Regions from separate parts of the Serratia sp. A07 genome, predicted to be linked through region 2. Evidence: predicted binding sites of a transcription regulator. Region 2 holds the regulator's gene; the other holds the start of a gene.
What was found. Region 2 encodes CRP, which controls carbon source genes, mostly activating them, when cyclic AMP is high. Its sites were predicted from a motif close to ATGTGANNNNNNTCACAT; they were not measured.

Region 1 (10,528 bases), on a different contig from region 2:
ACCCAGCGGCTTGTCCTTGTGCCGATTCGGCATCCAGAACAGCAGCCGGCGGCCGAAGCGCAGCGGCAGCGTCAAACGCATTTTAGGGATCAGTTCGTCCAGCCCATAGCTGAGAAAAACGCGGACGATAAAATACAAACGGCGCAGTTCGCCTGGGGTCATCGCTTGCCCTCCAACTTGTCCATGCGGGCAGACAGCGCTTCCGCGCTGCGGGCGAGTGCATCAACTTCCTCGTTGAACCACACCACTTCCAGCGGCCCCGGTGCCAGACGCCACTCTTCCGTCAATGCCTCCGCCATGTCCTGCTGCCGGCGCATAAAGCCGGTTTTCAGCAGCGAGGCGCCTTTTCCCAGCGCCTGCGTAATGCCCTGGGCGGCGATATCGCCGATATAGGGCGCCAGCCACTCCGCCGGATCCCACTCCGCCAGATCGAGCAGGCCAACCAGCTGTTGCACCACCTGAATATCGCCTTCCACCGTCAATTCGCCGCTGCGCATCAGCACCGGCAACTGCTGGCGATCGCGCAGCTTCAGTAAGGCGGGAATGCGGCTGCGCACGGTGCAATCGGCGCTGTCCTCAGACTGCCCCAGCACGTCCACGCGCAGTTCGCTGAACACCAGCACCAGCGGTGAAGCCAGCTCTTCCAGTTCGATACGCAGCACCTTGCCCGCCAGGCGTTGGCGAGCGGCTTTCATGCTGCGATCGCGAAACAGCAGATTATTCAGCGAGGTTTCCAGCGCACCGGTCAGCAGAGGGGTAAACAGCATCGGCATCTCCCTCTCAGAACTTGAAGCCGCGATGCAGGGCGACAATCCCACCGGTCAGGTTGAAATAGGTGACGTTTTCAAAACCGGCGTTGCCCATCATGCCCTTCAGGGTTTCCTGATCGGGGTGCATGCGGATCGATTCCGCCAGGTAGCGGTAGCTGTCCGGATCCTTCACCACCAGCTCGCCGATCTTCGGCAATACGTGGAACGAGTAGGCATCGTAAGCTTTGCTCAGCGGCGCCAGCAGCGGCTTGGAGAATTCCAGCACCAGCAGGCGGCCACCCGGCTTCAGCACGCGGAACATCGAGCGTAGCGCTTTGTCTTTGTCGGTGACGTTGCGCAGGCCAAAGGAGATGGTGATGCAATCGAAGTAATTGTCCGGGAACGGCAGCGCTTCGGCGTTGGCCTGCACGTAATTGATGTTGCCGACGATGCCGCGATCGCGCAGCTTCTCGCGTCCCATCTTCAGCATCGAATCGTTGATGTCCGCCAGCACCACCTGCCCCTGCTCGCCGACCATGCGGGAGAACTTGGCCGCCAGATCGCCGGTACCGCCGGCCAGATCCAGCACGCGCTGCCCACGGCGCACGCCGCTGCAGTCAATGGTGAAACGCTTCCAGATACGGTGGATGCCGAACGACATCAGGTCGTTCATCACGTCATACTTTGCCGCTACCGAATGAAAAACGTCCGCCACCATGGCCTGTTTTTCGTCTCTAGCGACGGTGCGAAAACCGAAATCGGTGGTTTCCTGCGGTTGATCTGCCATTGTCCTGCCTGCTATTCAGTCAATTTTGTGTGGATGAGTGTACCAGAAGCCTGGGGAATACCCCACCTCGCCACGGCCTCAGCCGTGCGAAACGAAGCCCGGTTCCCCGGCGGTATCGTCATCGTCTTTCGTCTGCGGCAGCGCGGCGACATCATCGTCGTTCGCCTCTTCCGCTTCATCGTGTTGCGCGCCGGCTTGCTGCGCCAGCAGCGGGTTGATCGGCCGTTTGACCTCAACCCCCAACGCGCGGAAACCTTCAATTTGGCCGATAAGGTTACCACGGCCTTCGCTCAGTTTGTTCATCGCCTGACGATAACTGCCCTGCGCTTTGTCCAGGCTCTGCCCCAGCGCGGACATATCGTCCACGAACAGCCGCATCTTGTCATACAGTTTCGCCGCGCGATCGGCGATGCGCTGGGCGTTCTGACTTTGATGCTCATAGCGCCACAGGTTGGTGATAGTGCGCAGCGCCACCAGCAACGTGGTCGGGCTGACCAGCATGATGTTGTGCTTGAGCGCTTCGCTGATCAGCTCCGGCTCGCGATCGATAGCCAGCAGGAAGGCGGGCTCGACCGGAATGAACATCAGCACATAGTCCAGCGAGCGCAGCCCCGGCAGCTGCTGATAGTCCTTGCGGCCCAGCATGCGAATGTGGCCGCGCAGCGAGGCGATATGTTCGCTCAGCGCCGCTTCGCGCTCCACCTCGTCTTCACCGTTGAAATAGCGCTCGTAGGCGATCAGCGACATCTTAGCGTCGATCACCACGTCCTTGCCCTGCGGCAGGCGCACGATCACATCGGGCTGCATGCGGCTCTGGTGATCCACCCGCACGTTGACCTGCGTTTCATACTCGTGCCCTTCGCGCAGGCCGGAGGCCTCCAGCACCCGGCTCAGCACCACTTCGCCCCAGTTGCCCTGCGTTTTGTTGTCGCCTTTAAGCGCCTTGGTGAGGTTAATGGCCTCGCGCGCCATCTGTGCGTTCAACTGCTGCAGATTACGTATTTCGTGCGTCAGCGTGTGACGTTCCCGCGCCTCCTGACCAAAGCTGTCCTGCACCTGACGGCGGAAACCGTCCAGCTGTTCACGCAGCGGCAGCAGCAACCGATCCAAGCTTTGCTTATTTTGCTCGTCCACCTTGCGGCCGCTGTGTTCAAAAATGCGGTTGGCGAGGTTTTCAAACTGGGTGGTGAGGCGTTGTTCGCTGTTGATAAGCAGGCGCTGCTTCTCCTCCGCCGCCATGCGCGTCTCTTCCAGACGGATGGTGACTTCGCGCAGCTCGGCCTCCTGCGCGCTGTTAACCTCGCGCTGGGCGCGCAGCTCCTGGTTGAGCAATTCGCATTCGTTGCGCCAATGGTTGAGCTGTTGAAGCTTTTCATGCCCGGCCGCCAGCTGGCTGTGCAGGTTACGCAGCTCCAGCTCGCTCTGCCGCAGCTGCTGCTCGTGGCGCTGCAGAGCCTCCTGCCGCGCCGCCGTTTCCTGCTGCGCCTGCTGCAACGCTTGCTCCAGCAACCGCAGCTCGGTTTCATGCTGCGCATTCGTCTGTTGTACCCGCAGACTGGCGATCAACCACCCCAACAGCATGCCGATCGTTACGCCGCCAATCCCATAAATCAGACTGGTATCCACCCTGCCTCCTGTTGCACCTTGCCGTTCCGGCGTTTCGCACGCCCATTGCCCGTCACGTTAAGGGGAGCCTGTATGGATGTCCAGCCTGATTTTGCCCGCCGCGCACAATATTGCGCGGCGCTGCGCAATTTAGCGAGAAATCAGCCCAGCCACTGGCTGAGCCACTTGATGCCGAATGCCCCCGGCGCCAGAATGCCGAACGCCCAGATCATCGCCGACGTGACGTTGGCTAACTGGAAATAACGCTGCGGCATGCCGCAAATGCCGCCCACCAGCGGCACCACGGCGCGCAGCGGGCCGAAAAAGCGGCCGATGAAGATGCCCAGCACGCCCCAGCGTTCAAAGAACGCGTGGCCGCGCGCCAGCAGCTGCGGATTGCGCGACAGCGGCCACATATGCGCCACCCGGTCCTGATAGTGATAGCCGATCCAGTAAGAGAGCCAGTCGCCGAAAAACGCCCCGACGGCGGCAGCGGCCCAAATCGGCCAAAAGGCGATGCCGCTTTCGCCGATCAGCGCGCCCAGCGCCAGCAGGATCACCGTGGCCGGCAGCAGCAGCGACAAAAACGCCAGCGACTCGCCGAACGCCAGGAAAAAGATGATGGGAATGGCCCAGCCTTCGTGCTGACGCACGACGTCGCTGACCCAGTTGATAACGTCATTGAGGCTCAATGCGGGGCTCCTGATACGCGATAATTCGCCGCCTAGGATAGGCCGGGGCGAGTTAAACCCCGGCTAAACGCGCGGCGATTTACTCGAGGTAGAACGCCTGCAGCGCTTCGCGCTGGGCTGCGCCCAGGCCGTATTCCGCTTCCAGCCAGCGGTCGGTGGAACCGTATTGCTGACGGATGCAGCCCAACGCCGTCATCAGGAACTCCTCGCGCGCGCTGAGCACGTAGGCGAATTGCTCCAGCGCCGCCGCATTCAGCTTGATAGACAGCTGATCCAGCATCTGCTCGCGGAAAGTGGCCAGCGTGGTTTCGGTCAGCAGATAGTCTTCCAGCACCGTCGCTTCGTCGGCCCCCAGCGCAAACAGCACCAGTGCCGAACCGACCCCGGTGCGATCCTTGCCGACCGCGCAGTGCTGCACGATGGCGCCGCCGCCAGGATTGCTCAACAGCTGCGCCAGCCGCTGATAGGCCGCATTGCCGAACGGCAGGCGGCGATACAGTTCCAGCATGAACGCGCGGGCGTCGAAGGCGGCCAGCGTCTCGTTGGTGAGCTTCTCCAGGTTGGCGTTGACTTCGCTGCTCAGCGGGTTGGCCGGCACGTGGTGATAATCGGCGCCATTCCACAGAATATCCGGCTTGGCCTGCACCTCGTCGGCATCGCGGTAGTCCAGCACCGAGCGCACCGGCACGCCGGCGAGAAAGGTGCAGTCGTTTTCCGTCAGCCGCTCGAGGGAACCGGAGCGGAACAGCAGGCCGCGCTTGATGCGGCGCCCGTCGGCCACGCCGTTGCCGCCGAAGTCGCGGAAATTGATGCCGCCGTCGAGCGGCGCGAGCGAAGGATGAAGCAGGATCTGGGCGGTCATAAACGTCCTCGTTGTTTTTGTTATGACAACGCGCGGCGGCCATCGGCGCAGCGCTGAGGAGTATCACCGTAACAGATTCGCCGCGAATGGAAAAACGGGCCGCGTCGGCGGCCCGCTGGGGGAAAGGCGATTACAGCAGGCGGCGGGCGGCGTCCACCACGATCTGCACCGCTTTGCTTTCGGTGTTTTTCATGGTCTCGGCGTTCGGGATCTCTTGCTGGGTGCGGTTGACGATCACCCCAGCCACCATGCCGGCACGCAGGCCCTGGCTGGCGCACATAGTCAACAGCGTGGCGGATTCCATTTCATAGTTCATCACGCCCATCGCCTGCCACTCTTCCATCGAGCCTTTGAAGCGGCTGACCACGCGGCCGGAGTAAGTGTCGTAACGCTCCTGGCCCGGATAGAAGGTATCGGAGGAGGCGGTCACGCCGATGTGCGTGGTAGCGCCACTGGCCTTGGCCGCTTCCACCAGCGCGGTGGTGCAGGCGAAGTCAGCGACTGCCGGGAACTCCATCGGCGCAAAGTGCAGGCTGGCGCCGTCGAGGCGTACCGCCGCCGTGGTGACCAGCACGTCACCGACGTTGATGTTCGCCTGAATGGCGCCGGTGGTGCCGATGCGCAGGAAGGTGCGAATGCCCAGTTGCGCCAGCTCTTCCACCGCGATAGAGGTAGACGGGCCGCCGATACCGGTAGAACAGACGATCACCGCCTTGCCGTCCAGCTCCGCGCGCCAGGTAGTGAATTCACGATGGGAGGCCAGATGCACCGGATTTTCCATCAGCTTGGCAATCTTCTCTACGCGCTGCGGATCGCCCGGCACGATGGCAAGCTGGGCCCCTTGTAAATCGTTCTTGGTGAGGCCGAGATGAAACACGTCAGACTGAGACATACGAGACTCCTCATGGATCATGTTTATTGGGAGGAACAAAAAAGCACTCTACTGAAAATCGCCGCTTAATTTCGTGACGATAGTCACTATGAAAAGAGAAACAAATTACATGCTACATATTTTTTGTGATTTTTATCACAAAAAAGCACTGTAACGCCCCCAGAGCGCACCGCTATACCTCAGTCTAGCCGACAAATCTTGCCGCCCTCTGCCGTTGGTTGCCGGCTGAAACTATTTAGCTGATCAATCCAAAATAACCCCATCTTATCGGTTGCTTAGGGACAAAGAAGCCCTCTAACGCACCTTATGGCACTTACGCAGGGCAAAACGCGTAATAACATGATAAAAAGCGCTTAAAAATGCCGCAAAGCCAGATAATTAGCCGTTTTTTATCAACTTGTCCGAAAGTGCGCCACGCAGCGCCAATAATGGGTAATCTTTCCTATAGTTAATCTCAGCGCTTTTTTCTATTGCACGGAGACCGCAATGAAAACCGAACATGTGATGACATTAGAACAGGCTCAGGGGGGATTCGCCCCGGCCGCCGCGCCGTTGGCCGCCTCCGCGATTATCACCGACGAACAGGGCATTCACGCCGGGCAAACGACCATCCCTTCTCAGGGCGACGCGCTGCCGGCCTACGTCGCCAAACCCGCCGACCAGAGCGGCCCTTTCCCCATCGTGCTGGTGGTGCAGGAAATCTTCGGCGTCCATGAACATATTCAGGATCTGTGCCGCCGCCTGGCCAAGCAGGGCTATCTGGCGATCGCGCCCGAGCTCTATTTCCGCCAGGGCGACGCCAACGACTACACCGATATCGGCGAGCTGTTCCAGCAGTTGGTCACCAAGGTGCCGGATCGTCAGGTGCTGTCGGATCTGGATCACGCCGCGCACTGGGCTATCCGCCACGGCGGCGACGCAGGCAAGCTGGCGATCACCGGTTTTTGCTGGGGTGGCCGCATCACCTGGCTGTACGCGGCGCATAACCCGCAGTTGAAGGCGGCGGTCGCCTGGTACGGCAAACTGGTCGGCGAGAAAACGCTGAATTCACCGAAGCAGCCGGTCGACGTCGCCACCCAACTGTCGGCGCCGGTGCTGGGGCTGTATGGCGGGCAGGACAGCGGCATCCCGCTGGAGACGGTGGAAACCATGCGTCAGGCGATCCGCGCCGCCAACGCCGAGGCCGAAATCGTGGTGTATCCCGAAGTCGGGCATGCGTTCAACGCCGACTATCGCCCCAGCTACAACGCCGAAGCGGCGCAAGACGGCTGGCAGCGCATGCTGGCATGGTTCGCCCAGCACGGCGTCAAATAATTTCCCGCGCATAAAAAAGGGCGCCGAAGCGCCCAATCATCACACCAGTAAATCTATAAGCGGCGGTTTATCCGCCGCACGGCATCACGCGTGCTCGCGCAGGCGCTGTGCCGCCAATACCATGTTGGCCAGCGACTGTCGGGTTTCCGGCCAGCCGCGGGTTTTCAGGCCGCAATCCGGGTTAACCCACAGGCGTTCCGCCGGGATGTTCTGCGCCGCTTTACGCAGCAGCGCTTCAATCCATTCCACGCTCGGCACGTTCGGCGAGTGGATATCGTAGACGCCCGGCCCGATTTCGTTCGGGTATTCGAACTCTTTGAAGGCTTCCAGCAGATCCATATCGGAACGCGAGGTCTCGATGGTGATCACGTCGGCGTCCAGCGCGGCGATGGAGTCCATGATGTCGTTGAACTCGCAGTAACACATGTGGGTGTGGATCTGGGTGTCGTCCCGCGCCACGGCGGCGTTCAGTTTGAAGGCGTCCACCGCCCAGTTCAGGTAAGCGGCCCAGTCGGATTGGCGCAGCGGCAGCCCTTCGCGCAGGGCGGGTTCGTCGATCTGGATGATGCCGATACCGGCTTTTTCCAGATCTTCCACCTCGTCGCGCAGCGCCAGCGCAATCTGCTTGGCAATCACTTCGCGGGTCACGTCTTCACGCGGGAACGACCAGCACAGGATGGTCACCGGCCCGGTCAGCATGCCTTTCACCGGCTTGTCGGTCAGCGACTGGGCGAATTTGGCCCATTCGACGGTGATGGCTTCCGGGCGGCTGACGTCGCCGATGATGACCGGTGGCTTCACGCAGCGGGAGCCGTAGCTCTGCACCCAGCCGTTTTGGGTAAACACGAAGCCGTCCAGGTTCTCGCCGAAATACTCCACCATGTCGTTACGCTCGGCTTCACCGTGCACCAGCACGTCCAGCCCGAGGCGCTCCTGCTCGACGATCGCCTGTTTGATGTGCTCACCGATGCTGGTGCGGTAGTTGTTGCCGTCCAAACGGCCCTGTTTGAAGTCCAGACGCAGGCCGCGGATCTCGGTGGTCTGCGGGAACGAACCGATGGTGGTGGTCGGCCAGGCCGGCAGGTTGAAACGCTCGCGCTGCGCCCTGGCGCGCTCGGCGTAAGCGCTGTGGCGTTCGCTGTCCTGCGCGGTGATCGCGGCCAGGCGACGCTCAACCTGTGGGTTGTGCACGCGGCTCGACTGACGGCGGGCGCGGATCGGTGCGCTGTAGGCATCCAGTTCAGCCTGCCTGGCCGCGTCAGGCGCGTTCAGCGCCGAGCTCAACAGCGCCAGCTCGGCGCATTTTTGCAGCGCGAAGGCGAACCAGCTTTTCACTTCTTCGTCCAGACGGCTTTCCACGCTCAGGTCGATCGGGCTGTGCAGCAGTGAACAGGAGCTGCCGATCCACAGTGGGCGGGTGCCCACCAGCGGCTGAAGACGTTCGAACCAGCGGCTCAGATCGGCGCGCCAGACGTTGCGGCCGTTGATGACCCCCAGCGACAGCAGCCAGTCGTTCGGCAATGCGGCGCTCAGCGCGGCAATATCGTCATGGCCGGCGACCAGATCGACGTGCAGCCCCTGCACCGGCAGCGTGCGGACGGTATCGAGGTTGTGGCCGACGCTGTCGAAATACGTGGTCAGCAGCAGCTTCACCTGCCCCTGCAGCGCGTCGTAAGCCGGTTTGAACGCATCCAGCCAGGCTTGCGGCAGCTCCAGCACCAGCGCAGGCTCGTCAATTTGCACCCACTCGACGCCGCGTTTCGCCAGCTCGGCCAGCACCTGTTGGTAAACCGGCAGGATGTCTTTCAGCAGCGACAGGCGGTCGAACGGCTCGCCCTTCACCTTACCCAGCCACAGATAGGTCACCGGGCCCAACAGCACCGGCTTGATGCGATGGCCGAGCGCCAGCGCTTCGTCCACTTCGTCCAGCAGCTGAGTCCAGCCCAGCTTGAACTGCTGGCCTTGCTGGAATTCGGGCACCATGTAGTGATAGTTGGTGTTGAACCATTTGGTCATTTCCGCCGCGGCCGCCGGCTCGCCGGTCGGTGCGCGGCCACGGCCGATGCGAAACAGCGTGTCCAGATCGATCGAGCCATCCGCATTCTGATGGCGCGCCGGCACGTTGCCCAGCAGCAGGCTGGTGGTCAACACATGATCGTACCAGGCGAAATCGCCGACCGGCACCAAATCCACCCCGGCCTGCTGCTGTTGCTGCCAATGACGAGCGCGCAGCTCGCGGCCAACCGCCAACAGCTCTTCCTGCGTTGAGTTGCCGGCCCAGTAGCTTTCCTGAGCTTTTTTCAGCTCACGTCGTAGCCCAACGCGAGGAAAACCCAGTGTGTGATTCAAAATTGCCATCGTCATATTCCCCATTTAGCCGTCCAGATGTTTACACATCCATAATCAGCAGGTACTGTATTAACCACAAGCGCAATTTATTCACTGTCAATGTGAAGGACTCTCATGATCGAACTGAAACATTTACGGACGCTGCAGGCCCTGCGCAACAGCGGTTCGCTGGCGGGGGCGGCGGCCCAACTTCATCAGACGCAGTCTGCCCTGTCGCACCAGTTCAGCGATCTTGAACAACGTCTGGGCTTCAAGCTGTTCGTGCGCAAGAGCCAGCCCCTGCGCTTCACCGCCCAGGGCGAGATCCTGCTGCAGCTGGCGGAGCAGGTGCTGCCGCAGATCCAGCAGGCGCTGCAGGCCTGCCACGAGCCGCATCAGACCACGCTGCGCATCGCCATCGAATGCCACAGCTGCATTCAGTGGCTGACGCCGGCGCTGGACAACTTCCGCCGGCGTTTCCCGCAGGTGGTAATGGACTTCACTTCCGGCGTGACTTTCGATCCGCAACCGGCCTTGCAACAGGGCGAACTGGATCTGGTGATGACGTCGGATATTCTGCCGCGCAGCGGCCTGCACTATTCGCCGATGTTCGATTTCGAGGTGCGCCTGGTGCTGGCGCCGGATCATCCGCTGGCCGGCAGACCGCACATCGAACCGGAAGACTTGAGTGACGAAACGCTGTTGATTTACCCGGTGCAGCGCCAACGGCTGGATATCTGGCGGCATTTTCTGCAGCCGGCGGGCGTCAGCCCGGCGTTGAAGAACGTCGATAACACGCTGCTGCTGATCCAGATGGTATCGGCGCGGATGGGGATTGCGGCGCTGCCGCACTGGGTGGTGGAGAGTTTCGAACAGCAGGGTCTGGTGGTGACCAAAACCCTGGGTGACGGCCTGTGGAGCCGCCTGTATGCCGCCGTGCGCGACGGTGAACAGCGCCAGGCAGTGACCGAAGCCTTTATCCGCTCGGCCCGCCAGCACGCCTGCGATCATCTGCCGTTTGTGCGCGACGCCGCACGTCCCGGCGCGACCGGCGCCAAAGCGTTGGCGGCCGGCGTATAAACTTTCGGGCCCCCCGGCCGGGGTGGCCCGCCCGCTTAGCCGAGCTGTTTCGGCGCCACCCAGCGGCGATGCACCCACAGCGAAGCGACGATCACCGCCCCGCCGATGATAAAGCTCGGCCAGTGCGGCTGCTGTTGCCAGATGGCCAGGTTGACCAACAAACCGGCCGGCACATGCATATTGTTCATGATGCCGAGCGTGCCGGCATCCACCTGCGTC
Region 2 (10,528 bases):
CCTGCTGCGGCGCCGGCAAAAACAGTGGGCTGATCAGCTGCAGCGCCGTTACGCCCCACCAGACGATCAACACCGTCAACAGCGTGGCGCCGCTCAGCCAAACGTTGCGCGGCACGCTGAAACGGCGTGCCGCTTTGCCCTGCGGCTGCGCCGCGGCCTTCAAAGTGGAATGCAGGCTCATAGCAAGGCCTCGCGCTGTTGGAAAACTTTGCCCAGCACGTATTCGCGCTGCGCGATAAATTCAGGATCTGACTTGATGGCGCGGCAGGCTTCACCGTCGGCATAGCGTTGGCCGAAGTTCAGCGACAGCCGCTCCACCACCTGCCCTGGCCCCGGCGACAGCAGCAGCAGTTCGCTGGCGAGGAACACCGCCTCTTCGATATCGTGGGTGATCAGCAGCACCTGCTTGCCGGTATCACGCCAAATGGTCAGCAACAGCTCCTGCATCTGCTCGCGGGTGAACGCGTCCAGGGCGCCGAACGGCTCGTCCAACAACAACAGCCGCGGATCGGCGGCCAGAGCGCGGGCGATGCCGACGCGTTGGCGCATGCCGCCGGAAAGCTGCCAGATGAAGTGCTGTTCATAGCCCGCCAGCCCCACGCGCTGCAGCATCTGCTCCGCCACCTGGCGGCGCTGCGCCTTGCCGACGCCGGCCAGTTGCAGACCGAACTCGACGTTGTCCACCACGTTGCGCCACGGCAGTAAGCCCTCATGCTGGAACACCACGCCCCGTTCGGCGCCCGGGCCGTGAACGGGCGTTCCATCCAGCGTGATGCTGCCAGCTGAAGGCTCGATAAACCCGGCGATCAAATTCAGCAGCGTGGTCTTGCCGCAGCCCGACGGGCCGAGCACCACCACCAGTTGCCCGGCGGCGATCTGGAACGACACGTCACGCAGCGCGGGCCGCCCCTGATACTCTGCTGAAAGATGATTGACGTTTAGCATCCTGCTTCCTTACGACTGCGGCGCAGCCTGCACCTGTTTCACAAAGCGGTCGGTCACGTAAGCGCTGTAGTCGCTGTCGACCTGCGGGATCTTGCCCTGCTGCTTGAGGAATTCGGCGGTATCGCGGATCGCCTTGTCCACCGGCTGGCCGAGCTGGGCAACCTGATCCGCCACCGGCAGATAACGGTTTCCCTTCACCAGCTCCGGCACCTGCGCTTCCGGCACGCCGCTCAGGCGCGCCAGCGTGCTGAGGTGGTTCGGATCTTTCAGCCACTGTTCCGGCGCCGCCAGGTAGGCTTTTTGCGCCTGCAGGGTGCTGGCGGCAAAGGCGGTCACCACGTCGGGATGTTTCTCGGCAAAATCTTTGCGCACCACCCACACGTCCAGCGTCGGCGAGCCCCATTCGCCCACCTGCGCGGAGTCGGTCAACACCTTGCCCTGTTTGGCCAGTTCGTTGACCACCGGCGCCCAGACGTAGGCGCCGTCGATGTCGCCGCGCTGCCAGGCGGCGGCGATGGCCGGCGGCTGCAGATTGAGGATCTTCACCTGCTCAGGCTTGATGCCCCAATGCTTGAGCGAGGCCAGCAGGCTGTAATGGGTGGTGGAGATAAACGGCACCGCAATGCGCTTGCCGATCAGATCCTGCGGGCTTTTGATGTCATTCTTCACCACCAGCGCTTCGGAACTGCCGAGCTGCGAGGCGATGAGGAACACTTCGATGGGGAGTTTCTGGCTGGCGGCCACCGCCAGCGGGCTGGAGCCGATATTGCCGATCTGCACGTCGCCGGAGGCCAGCGCACGCAGCACGCTGGAGCCGCTGTCGAACTTACGCCAGTCGACCGTCGCGCCGGACCGTTTGGCGAAGCTGTTTTCCGCCTGCGCCACCTTGGCCGGTTCCGCCGACGTCTGGTACGCCACGGTCACGTCCACCGCGTAGGCGCTGGTTGCGCTGAGCGACAGCGCCAACAGCGCCGCGTTGCGTAAGGAAAAGAGTTTGCCCGCCATGTTCCGCTCCGTTGATAAAAATCTGTTCAGTTGCTGACAGTTTTATCTGAGCGATGACGGGCTATAAAAGAATAAAAAAGTCTTCTTTATTACCGTGAGTAATATAAACGCGGGTTACAGCGCGATACTTCCGCGCAGGAACACATGAGCATAGCCGCCGAGCAGCGTGCGATCCCCGTGCAGTTCGCAGAACAGTTCGCCGCCGCGTGCCGAGATCTGCTGCGCATGCAGCCGATGGCGGCCGAGACGCGCCGTCCAGTAAGGCATCAGCGTGCAGTGCGCGGAGCCGGTAACAGGATCTTCACCGCCGTCGAGCGTGAAATAGCGCGACACGAAGTCCACGGTGTCACCCGGCGCGGTAACGATTACCGCACGCCCGGCCAGCGCGATCAGCGCCGGGATGTCAGGCCGCAGCGCGCGTACCTGCGCCTCATTTTCCAGCACCACCATCAGCGCTTTCGCCTGCCACACCTCCAGCGGCTGCTCGCCCAGCAGCGCCGCGAGGCCCGCCGGTTCAGCCACCTTCTGCGGCGGCCGTGCGGGGAAGTCGAGCACCAGCCGTTCCCCGTCCTGCGCATCGCGCTTGACGAACAGCTCGCCGCCGGCCGAACGGAAGCGGATATCCTGCAGCGCCGGATTGATCGCGCTGAACATCACATGCGCCGCCGCCAGGGTGCCGTGGCCGCAAAGATCGACCTCGCGTTCCGGGGTAAACCAGCGGATAGCGGTCATGTCGCCGTCATCCCAGACAAAGCTGGTTTCCGGCAGGCCGATCTCGTTGGCGATCGCCTGCAGCCGCTCCGCCGGCAGCGGCTGCGTCAGCAGGCAAACCCCGGCCGGGTTGCCGCGCAGCCCTTTGCCGGTAAAGGCAACCACGTGATAATAATTTTCCGCCATCGTTCGCTCCTTAATGCCAGATCAGTAACACACAGGCTGCGGTCAACAACCCCATGGAACCGTTGAAGATAACCCAGGCCTTTTTGCTGCGCAGCAGGCGGCCGATCACGGTGCCGAACGCCAGCCAGATAATGCCGGCGACAATGTTGACCACCAAAATGCCCAGCGCGATCGCCGCAATGGATCCGTTGTACTTATCGCCCGCCAGGCTGAAGCTGGCCACCGCCCCCAGCGCCATCAGCCAGGCTTTCGGGTTGAGGAACTGCAGCAGCCAGCCCTGATACAGCCGCACCGGCTGCGGCGGCGCCACGTCGGTTTCCAGCTTTTCATAGGCGGCGGTGGCGACTTTCCACGCCAGCCACAGCAGGTACAAACTGCCGAGGATTTTCAGGATCAGGTGCAGCGACGGGTAGACCAGGATCAGGCTGCCGACGCCGAAGGCCACCAGCAGCAAAATGCTTTGCATGCCGAGCATGATACCGACCATCAGCCACAGCGATCGCATAAAGCCGAAGTTAGCGCCGGAGGTAGTCAACAGCAGGTTATTGGGGCCAGGCGTGATGGCGGCGACCCACAGGAAGCCCAGCATCGAAAGGAATAAACTCGGTTCCATGGCACGGGTGCTCCTCACCCAAGGCGCTTTTTTGCAGTATCATTGTTAGTTCTTGGTATTGAAGCTAACAGTGCGCTAGGGATCTCACAATAGCCGCCCACAACATTTTTACTCAGCCTATGCCTAACACCTTTCGCCCTCTGACCGGGGCCAGTAACCCGCACCTGCAAACGCTGTTGCCGCGGTTGGTGCGCCGCCGCGTGTTATTGAAACCGCATTGGCAACGGCTGGAATTGCCCGACGGCGATTTCGTCGATCTCGCCTGGAGCGAAGATCCGGCGCAGGCGCGCGACAAACCGCGCGCGGTGCTGTTCCACGGCCTGGAAGGCAGCTTCTACAGCCCCTACGCACATGGCCTGCTCAACGCCTGGCGTGAGCGTGGCTGGCTCGGCGTGGTGATGCACTTTCGCGGCTGCAGCGGCGTGCCCAACCGCAAGCAGCGCATCTACCACTCCGGTGAAACCGAAGATGCGCGCTTCTTTCTGCGCTGGCTGCGCGACCGCTACGGCGAGGTGCCGACCGCGGCGGTAGGCGTTTCGCTCGGCGGCAACATGCTGGCCTGCTATCTGGCGCAGCAAGGCGCCGACAGCCTGCTGCAAGCGGCGGTGGTGGTCTCGGCGCCGCTGATGCTGGAGCCCTGCGCCTACCGCATGGAGCAAGGTTTCTCCCGTGTTTATCAACGCTACCTGCTGGGGCAGCTGAAACAAAACGCCACCCGCAAGCTGTTGCACTACCCGGACACTCTGCCGCTCAAGCTGTCACAGCTGAACGGGTTGCGGCGCATCCGCGAATTCGACGACGCCATTACCTCGCGCATTCACGGCTTTAGCGACGCTATCGACTACTATCGCCGCTGCAGCGCCCTGCCGCTGTTGCCGGCTATTCAGACGCCGCTGCTGATCATCCATGCGAAGGACGATCCCTTCATGACCCATGAGGTGATCCCCGACGTCGCCGGCCTGCCGCGCAATATCGAATATCAACTGACCGAGTACGGCGGCCACGTCGGCTTCGTCGGCGGCACGCTGAAAAAACCGCACATGTGGCTGGAACATCGCATTCCGGCCTGGCTTTCCCCTTATCTGGACATCCCGACGTGATCATTCCCTGGCAAGAACTGGCAACCGACACCCTGAACAGCCTGATCGAATCCTTTGTACTGCGCGAAGGCACCGATTACGGCGAACATGAACGCTCGCTGGAACAGAAGGTGGAGGACGTGCGCCGCCAGCTGAAAAACGGCGAAGTGGTGCTGGTGTGGTCGGAACTGCACGAGAGCGTCAACATCATGCCGCGCGGCCAGTTCCGCGCCGGGCAGGAAGAAATTTAGTGGCGCTCGGTTCTATGACTGACGGAAAAAATCAGGTAACAATGGGGCATTGCAAACCAGCGCGCGCCATTTTTTCCTGAGATAGAGAGCGTCAACAAGAGCCACAATAATCCCCTGACGCCGGCGCATTCAACACGGAGTGACAACCATCATGTCTGCCAAACATCCCGTTATCGCGGTGACCGGTTCCAGCGGCGCCGGCACCACCACCACCAGCGTGGCGTTCCGTAAGATCTTCCAACAGCTCAACATCCGCGCCGCCGAGCTGGAGGGCGACAGCTTCCATCGCTACACCCGGCCGGAAATGGACGCGGCGATCCGCAAGGCGCGCGATCTGGGCAGACACATCAGCTATTTCGGCCCCGAGGCCAACGACTTCGGCCTGCTGCAGCAGAGCTTTATCGACTACGGCAAGAACGGCACCGGGCGCTCGCGCAAGTATCTGCACACCTACGACGAAGCGGTGCCCTACAATCAGGTGCCGGGTACCTTCACCCCGTGGGAACCGCTGCCGGCGCCGACTGACGTGCTGTTCTACGAGGGGCTGCACGGCGGCGTGGTCACCGAGCACCATGACGTGGCCAACCACGTCGATCTGCTGGTCGGCGTGGTGCCGATCGTCAACCTGGAGTGGATTCAGAAACTGATCCGCGATACCGGCGAGCGTGGCCACTCTCGCGAAGCGGTGATGGATTCGGTGGTGCGTTCGATGGAAGATTACATCAACTACATCACGCCGCAGTTCTCGCGCACCCACATCAACTTCCAGCGCGTGCCGACGGTGGACACCTCCAACCCGTTCGCCGCCAAGGCGATTCCCTCACTGGACGAAAGCTTCGTGGTGATCCACTTCCGCGGGCTGGATCAGATAGATTTCCCCTATTTGCTGGCGATGCTGCAGGGCTCGTTTATCTCACACATCAATACGTTAGTGGTGCCGGGCGGCAAGATGGGGCTGGCGATGGAGCTGATCATGGCGCCGCTGGTGCAGCGGTTGCTGGAAGGCAAGAAGATCGAATAAATGCGTTGAGCGCGGCGCCGGGCCGCGCTCCGTCTCGATTACGCCGGTTGGCGGATCTCGAAGCTGTGGGTCACCGTGGCGGCCTTGTTGAGCATCAGCGCCACCGAGCAGTATTTCTCCGCCGACAGGTTCACCGCACGCTCGACGATCTTGTCGGTCAGGTCCTGGCCGGTAACGATGAAGTGCAGGTTGATATGGGTGAACAACCGCGGGGCTTCTTCGCGGCGCTCGGAGGTCAGCTTCACCTCACAGTCGCGCACGTCGTTGCGCCCTTTTTGCAGGATGGACACCACGTCGATCGCGCTGCAGCCGCCCACCGACATCAGCACCATCTCCATTGGGCTGGGCGCTTTATCACCGGCGTTGCCATCCATCAGGACCTGGTGGCCGGAGGCCGATTCCCCCAAAAACGTTAACCCTTCCACCCATTTAACTCTTGCCTGCATTCTGGTCACTCCGGTTGATTTCTTAAAATCAGAGTACGCTTTCGCATAGAAACAGGCAACGTAACCTGATGCTAATCATGCTGAAGCGAGACAACACGAGACACCCGCCTTACTCTGTGCTACAAACAGAGCCGCAATAAATCTTTCCGGGACACTGAATTTCAGGGAAACGCCCAGAGAAAGGCTCCTTTACCGGTATGTTAACAGAATGTAGCTTGCAGCGCTTACGGCAAGTTAATATGCTAGAGCGACAGCGTATTTTTATGACACGCCTCAAAACTTGCCGGTAGCCCTCGCTCATGACTGCGGCTACAGGCGAGTTTTACAGGGAACTCTGACCCCTGTGACACAAGGCAGCGATAACAACAGAGGATAACAGCGAATGGTTCTCGGCAAACCGCAAACAGACCCTACTCTCGAATGGTTCCTGTCTCATTGCCATATCCACAAATATCCATCGAAGAGTACGCTGATTCACCAAGGTGAAAAGGCCGAAACGCTTTACTACATCGTGAAAGGCTCCGTCGCGGTGCTGATCAAGGATGAAGAAGGTAAAGAGATGATCCTGTCCTACCTCAACCAGGGGGATTTCATCGGCGAGCTCGGATTGTTCGAAGAAGGCCAGGAGCGCAGCGCCTGGGTTCGCGCGAAAACCGCCTGTGAAGTGGCCGAAATTTCCTACAAGAAATTCCGCCAGCTGATCCAGGTGAACCCGGACATCCTGATGCGTCTGTCCGCCCAAATGGCGAGCCGCCTGCAGGTCACCTCCGAAAAAGTGGGCAACCTCGCCTTCCTGGACGTTACCGGCCGCATCGCGCAAACCCTGCTGAATCTGGCGAAGCAACCTGACGCCATGACTCACCCGGACGGCATGCAGATCAAGATCACCCGTCAGGAGATCGGCCAGATCGTCGGCTGCTCGCGTGAAACCGTTGGCCGTATTCTGAAAATGCTGGAAGATCAAAACCTGATTTCCGCCCACGGCAAAACCATTGTCGTCTACGGCACCCGTTAATCCCTGAAAAAACGGCGCAGTCTGCGCCGTTTTTTTGTCTGCTCTCTGCCATGTGGCGCCGCCTGATCTACCACCCGGAAATCAACTACGCACTGCGACAAACGCTGGTGTTGTGCCTGCCGGTGCTGTTCGGCCTGCTGATAGGCCAGCTGCAGCTCGGCCTGATGTTCTCCCTCGTGCCCGCCTGCTGCAATATCGCCGGGCTGGATACGCCGCATAAGCGCTTCTTTAAACGACTGATCGTCGGCGGTTCGCTGTTCGCCTTCAGCAGCGTGCTGCTGCAACAGGCCCTGCTGTGGCACGTGCCGCTGCCGGCGCTGATGCTGGGCCTGGCGCTGCTGCTCGGCGTCACCGGCGAAATCAGCCCGCTGCACGCCCGGCTGTTGCCGGCGGCGCTGGTGGCCGCCATCTTCGCCCTCAGCACGGCCGGCACGGTGCCTATCTGGCAGGCGCCGCTGCTGTACGCGATCGGCACCGCCTGGTACGGCTTATTCACCTGGTTCTGGTTCAAGCTGTGGAAAGAGCAGCCGATGCGCGAGACGCTGAGCCAGCTCTACCTGGAACTGGCGGACTATTTCGAAGCCAAATACTCGCTGCTGACCCAGCACACCGATCCGCAGACCGCGCTGCCGCCGCTGCTGGTGCGCCAGCAAAAGGTGATGGACCTGATCAGCCTGTTGTACCAACAGCTTAATTTCCTGCCGCACGCCAACAATCTCGAGCAAAAGCGCCTGCAGCGCGCCTTTCAGGTGGCGATGGACCTGCAGGAGCACATCACCGTCAGCCTGCATCTGCCGGAAGAGGTGCAAAAACTGGTGGAGCAGAGCCAGGCCGAAGCGATCATTCGCCGCAATGCTCAGGTGATCGCCGGCCGGCTGCGCGTGGTGGCGCACGATATTCTCTATCATCAACATTCGAAGCGCTTCTCCATGACCCACGAGCTGGCGGCGCTGGAAAAAATGGCGGCGCAGCATCCCGATAATCCGGTCGGCCAGTTTTGTTATTACCACTTCAGCCGCATCGCCCGCCTGCTGCGCACCCAGCATCCGCTGTACCGCCGCGACCTGATGCCCGGCCAGCACCGCCTGCCGTTTTGGCCGGCGCTAGTCAGCTATCTGTCGTTCAAATCCACCGCCCTGCGCAACGCCGCGCGGCTGGGCGTAACGCTGGCGGTCGGCAGCAGCCTGGGTACGGTATTCAACCTGCCGAAGCCTTACTGGATCCTGCTCACCATCATGCTGGTGAGCCAAAACGGGTATAACGCCACCCGGGTGCGTATTCAGCACCGTGCGCTGGGCACGATTGCCGGGCTATTGCTGGCAGCCGGGCTGCTGCAGCTGCAGTTGCCGGAGGGAGAAACGCTGAGCATCATGCTGGTGATCACACTGCTGGCCTACCTGGTTTCGCGCAAGAACTACGGGCTGTCGGTGATTGGCTTTACGGTCACGGCGGTTTACACCCTGCAGCTGCTGGCGCTGAACGGCTCGCATTTTCTGGTACCGCGCCTGATCGATACGCTGATCGGCTGCGTGCTGGCGTTCGGCGGCACCATTTGGCTGTGGCCGCAGTGGCAAAGCGGGCTGCTGCGCAAGAATGCCCATCAGGCGCTGGAGAACGATCAAGCCGCGCTGCGGCTGATGCTGAAGCAACCGGAACCGGACGCCACCGCGTTGGCCTATACCCGCATGCAGGTCAACCAGGCACACAACGCGCTGTTCACCTCGCTCAATCAGGCGATGCAAGAGCCGGGGTTCGCGTCAAACTATCTGGCGGACATGCGGCTGTGGGTCACTCACAGCCAGTTCATCGTCGAACACCTGAACGCCATGACCATTCTGGCACGCGAGCACTACATGCTGACGCCGAAACTGGCGGAAGAGTATCTGCAGACCTGTGAAATCGCGCTGCAAAGCTGCCAGCAGCGGTTGGAATACGACGGCCCGAGCAGCGGCAACAGCGGCATCATGCAGCCGCCGGATCTGCATCCGGACATGCCCGTTACCGAGATGGAGCGCCATCTGCGGCGCATTTTGTCGCACCTGAGCGTGATGCACACCATTTCGTCGCTGGCCTGGCGCCAGCGCCCGCACCACGGCATCTGGCTCAAGCGCAAACTGCGCGATCAATAAGGGCGCGGCATGCCGCGCCCCGTTATATGCCGCGCGGGCTTCAGGCGTTGATCACATCCTGCACCGCCAGCTCGAACAGCGCCATGCCGGCTTCGATATCCTGCAGCTCCACCACCAGCGACGGCGCGAAGCGGATCACGTTCGGCCCGGCGTTGAGGATCATCAACCCACGCGCGGCGGCGGCGGTGAGGAAGTCGCGCGCCCTGCCGTGATAATGCGGCGTCAGCTCGGCGCCAATCAGTAGCCCCATGCCGCGAATCGCGGTGAAAATACCGTATTTATCGCCGATATGCTGCAAAGCCTGCACATACAGCACATGACGCTGCTCAATGCCGCTCAGCACCTCCGGCGTATTGATCACGTCCAGCGCCGCCTCCGCCACCGCGCAGGCCAGCGGGTTGCCGCCGTAGGTGGTGCCGTGGGTGCCCACCTGCATCACCGACGCAATGTCTTCGGTGGTCAGCATGGCGCTGACCGGGAAACCGCCGCCCAGCGCCTTGGCGGTGGTGAGAATGTCCGGCGTCACGCCATAATGCATATAGGCGAACAGTTTGCCGCTGCGCCCCATGCCGCTTTGCACTTCGTCGAACACCAACAGCGCCTGATGTTGGTCGCACAGCTCGCGCACGCCTTTGAGGAAGCCGGCGTCGACCGGCGTAATACCGCCCTCGCCCTGAATCGGCTCCATCACCACCGCGCAGGTGTGGTCGTCCATCACCGCCTTCACCGCCGCCAAATCGTTGAACGGCACGTGCACGATGTCGGCCGGCTTCGGCCCGAACCCGTCGGAGTATTTAGCCTGCCCGCCCACCGACACGGTGAATAGCGTGCGGCCGTGAAACGCGTTATAGAAAGCGATGATTTTAGTTTTGTACGGGCTGTGGCGGGTGATGGCGTAATGACGCGCCAGTTTGAACGCCGCCTCGTTGGCCTCAGCGCCGGAGTTGGCGAAGAACACCCGATCGGCGAAGGTAGCGTCGATCAGTTTGCTTGCCAGGCGCAGCGCAGGCTCATTGGTGAAGACGTTGCTGGTATGCCACAGGGTTTCGCCCTGGCGTTTGAGCGCCTCGACCAGCGCCGGATGGCAGTGCCCCAGCGCCGTCACCGCGATGCCGCCGGAAAAATCG

Region 1: a site for CRP is predicted at 5,711-5,728, ahead of udp (uridine phosphorylase). Genes of this name have one in related genera too.

What each region holds. Positions count from the first base shown of each region.
Region 1 is NZ_JBZXDO010000012.1:113,996-124,523, reverse strand. Features, by position in the region: gene ubiB (ubiquinone biosynthesis regulatory protein kinase UbiB) at 1-162, opposite strand, end outside; gene ubiJ (ubiquinone biosynthesis protein UbiJ) at 159-767, opposite strand; gene ubiE (bifunctional demethylmenaquinone methyltransferase/2-methoxy-6-polyprenyl-1,4-benzoquinol methylase UbiE) at 781-1,536, opposite strand; gene rmuC (DNA recombination protein RmuC) at 1,615-3,162, opposite strand; gene AC4PR2_RS14485 (DedA family protein) at 3,303-3,833, opposite strand; gene AC4PR2_RS14480 (tyrosine-protein phosphatase) at 3,913-4,695, opposite strand; gene udp (uridine phosphorylase) at 4,826-5,587, opposite strand; gene AC4PR2_RS14470 (dienelactone hydrolase family protein) at 6,074-6,901, shown strand; gene metE (5-methyltetrahydropteroyltriglutamate--homocysteine S-methyltransferase) at 6,986-9,274, opposite strand; gene metR (HTH-type transcriptional regulator MetR) at 9,365-10,309, shown strand; gene AC4PR2_RS14455 (carboxylate/amino acid/amine transporter) at 10,345-10,528, opposite strand, start outside.
Region 2 is NZ_JBZXDO010000007.1:17,813-28,340, forward strand. Features, by position in the region: gene tauC (taurine ABC transporter permease TauC) at 1-181, opposite strand, end outside; gene tauB (taurine ABC transporter ATP-binding subunit) at 178-945, opposite strand; gene tauA (taurine ABC transporter substrate-binding protein) at 955-1,950, opposite strand; gene AC4PR2_RS09690 (PhzF family phenazine biosynthesis isomerase) at 2,065-2,847, opposite strand; gene AC4PR2_RS09695 (LysE family translocator) at 2,858-3,460, opposite strand; gene AC4PR2_RS09700 (hydrolase) at 3,580-4,560, shown strand; gene AC4PR2_RS09705 (YheU family protein) at 4,557-4,790, shown strand; gene AC4PR2_RS09710 (phosphoribulokinase) at 4,942-5,811, shown strand; gene AC4PR2_RS09715 (OsmC family protein) at 5,850-6,257, opposite strand; gene crp (cAMP-activated global transcriptional regulator CRP) at 6,640-7,272, shown strand; gene AC4PR2_RS09725 (YccS/YhfK family putative transporter) at 7,323-9,401, shown strand; gene argD (bifunctional acetylornithine/succinyldiaminopimelate transaminase) at 9,442-10,528, opposite strand, start outside.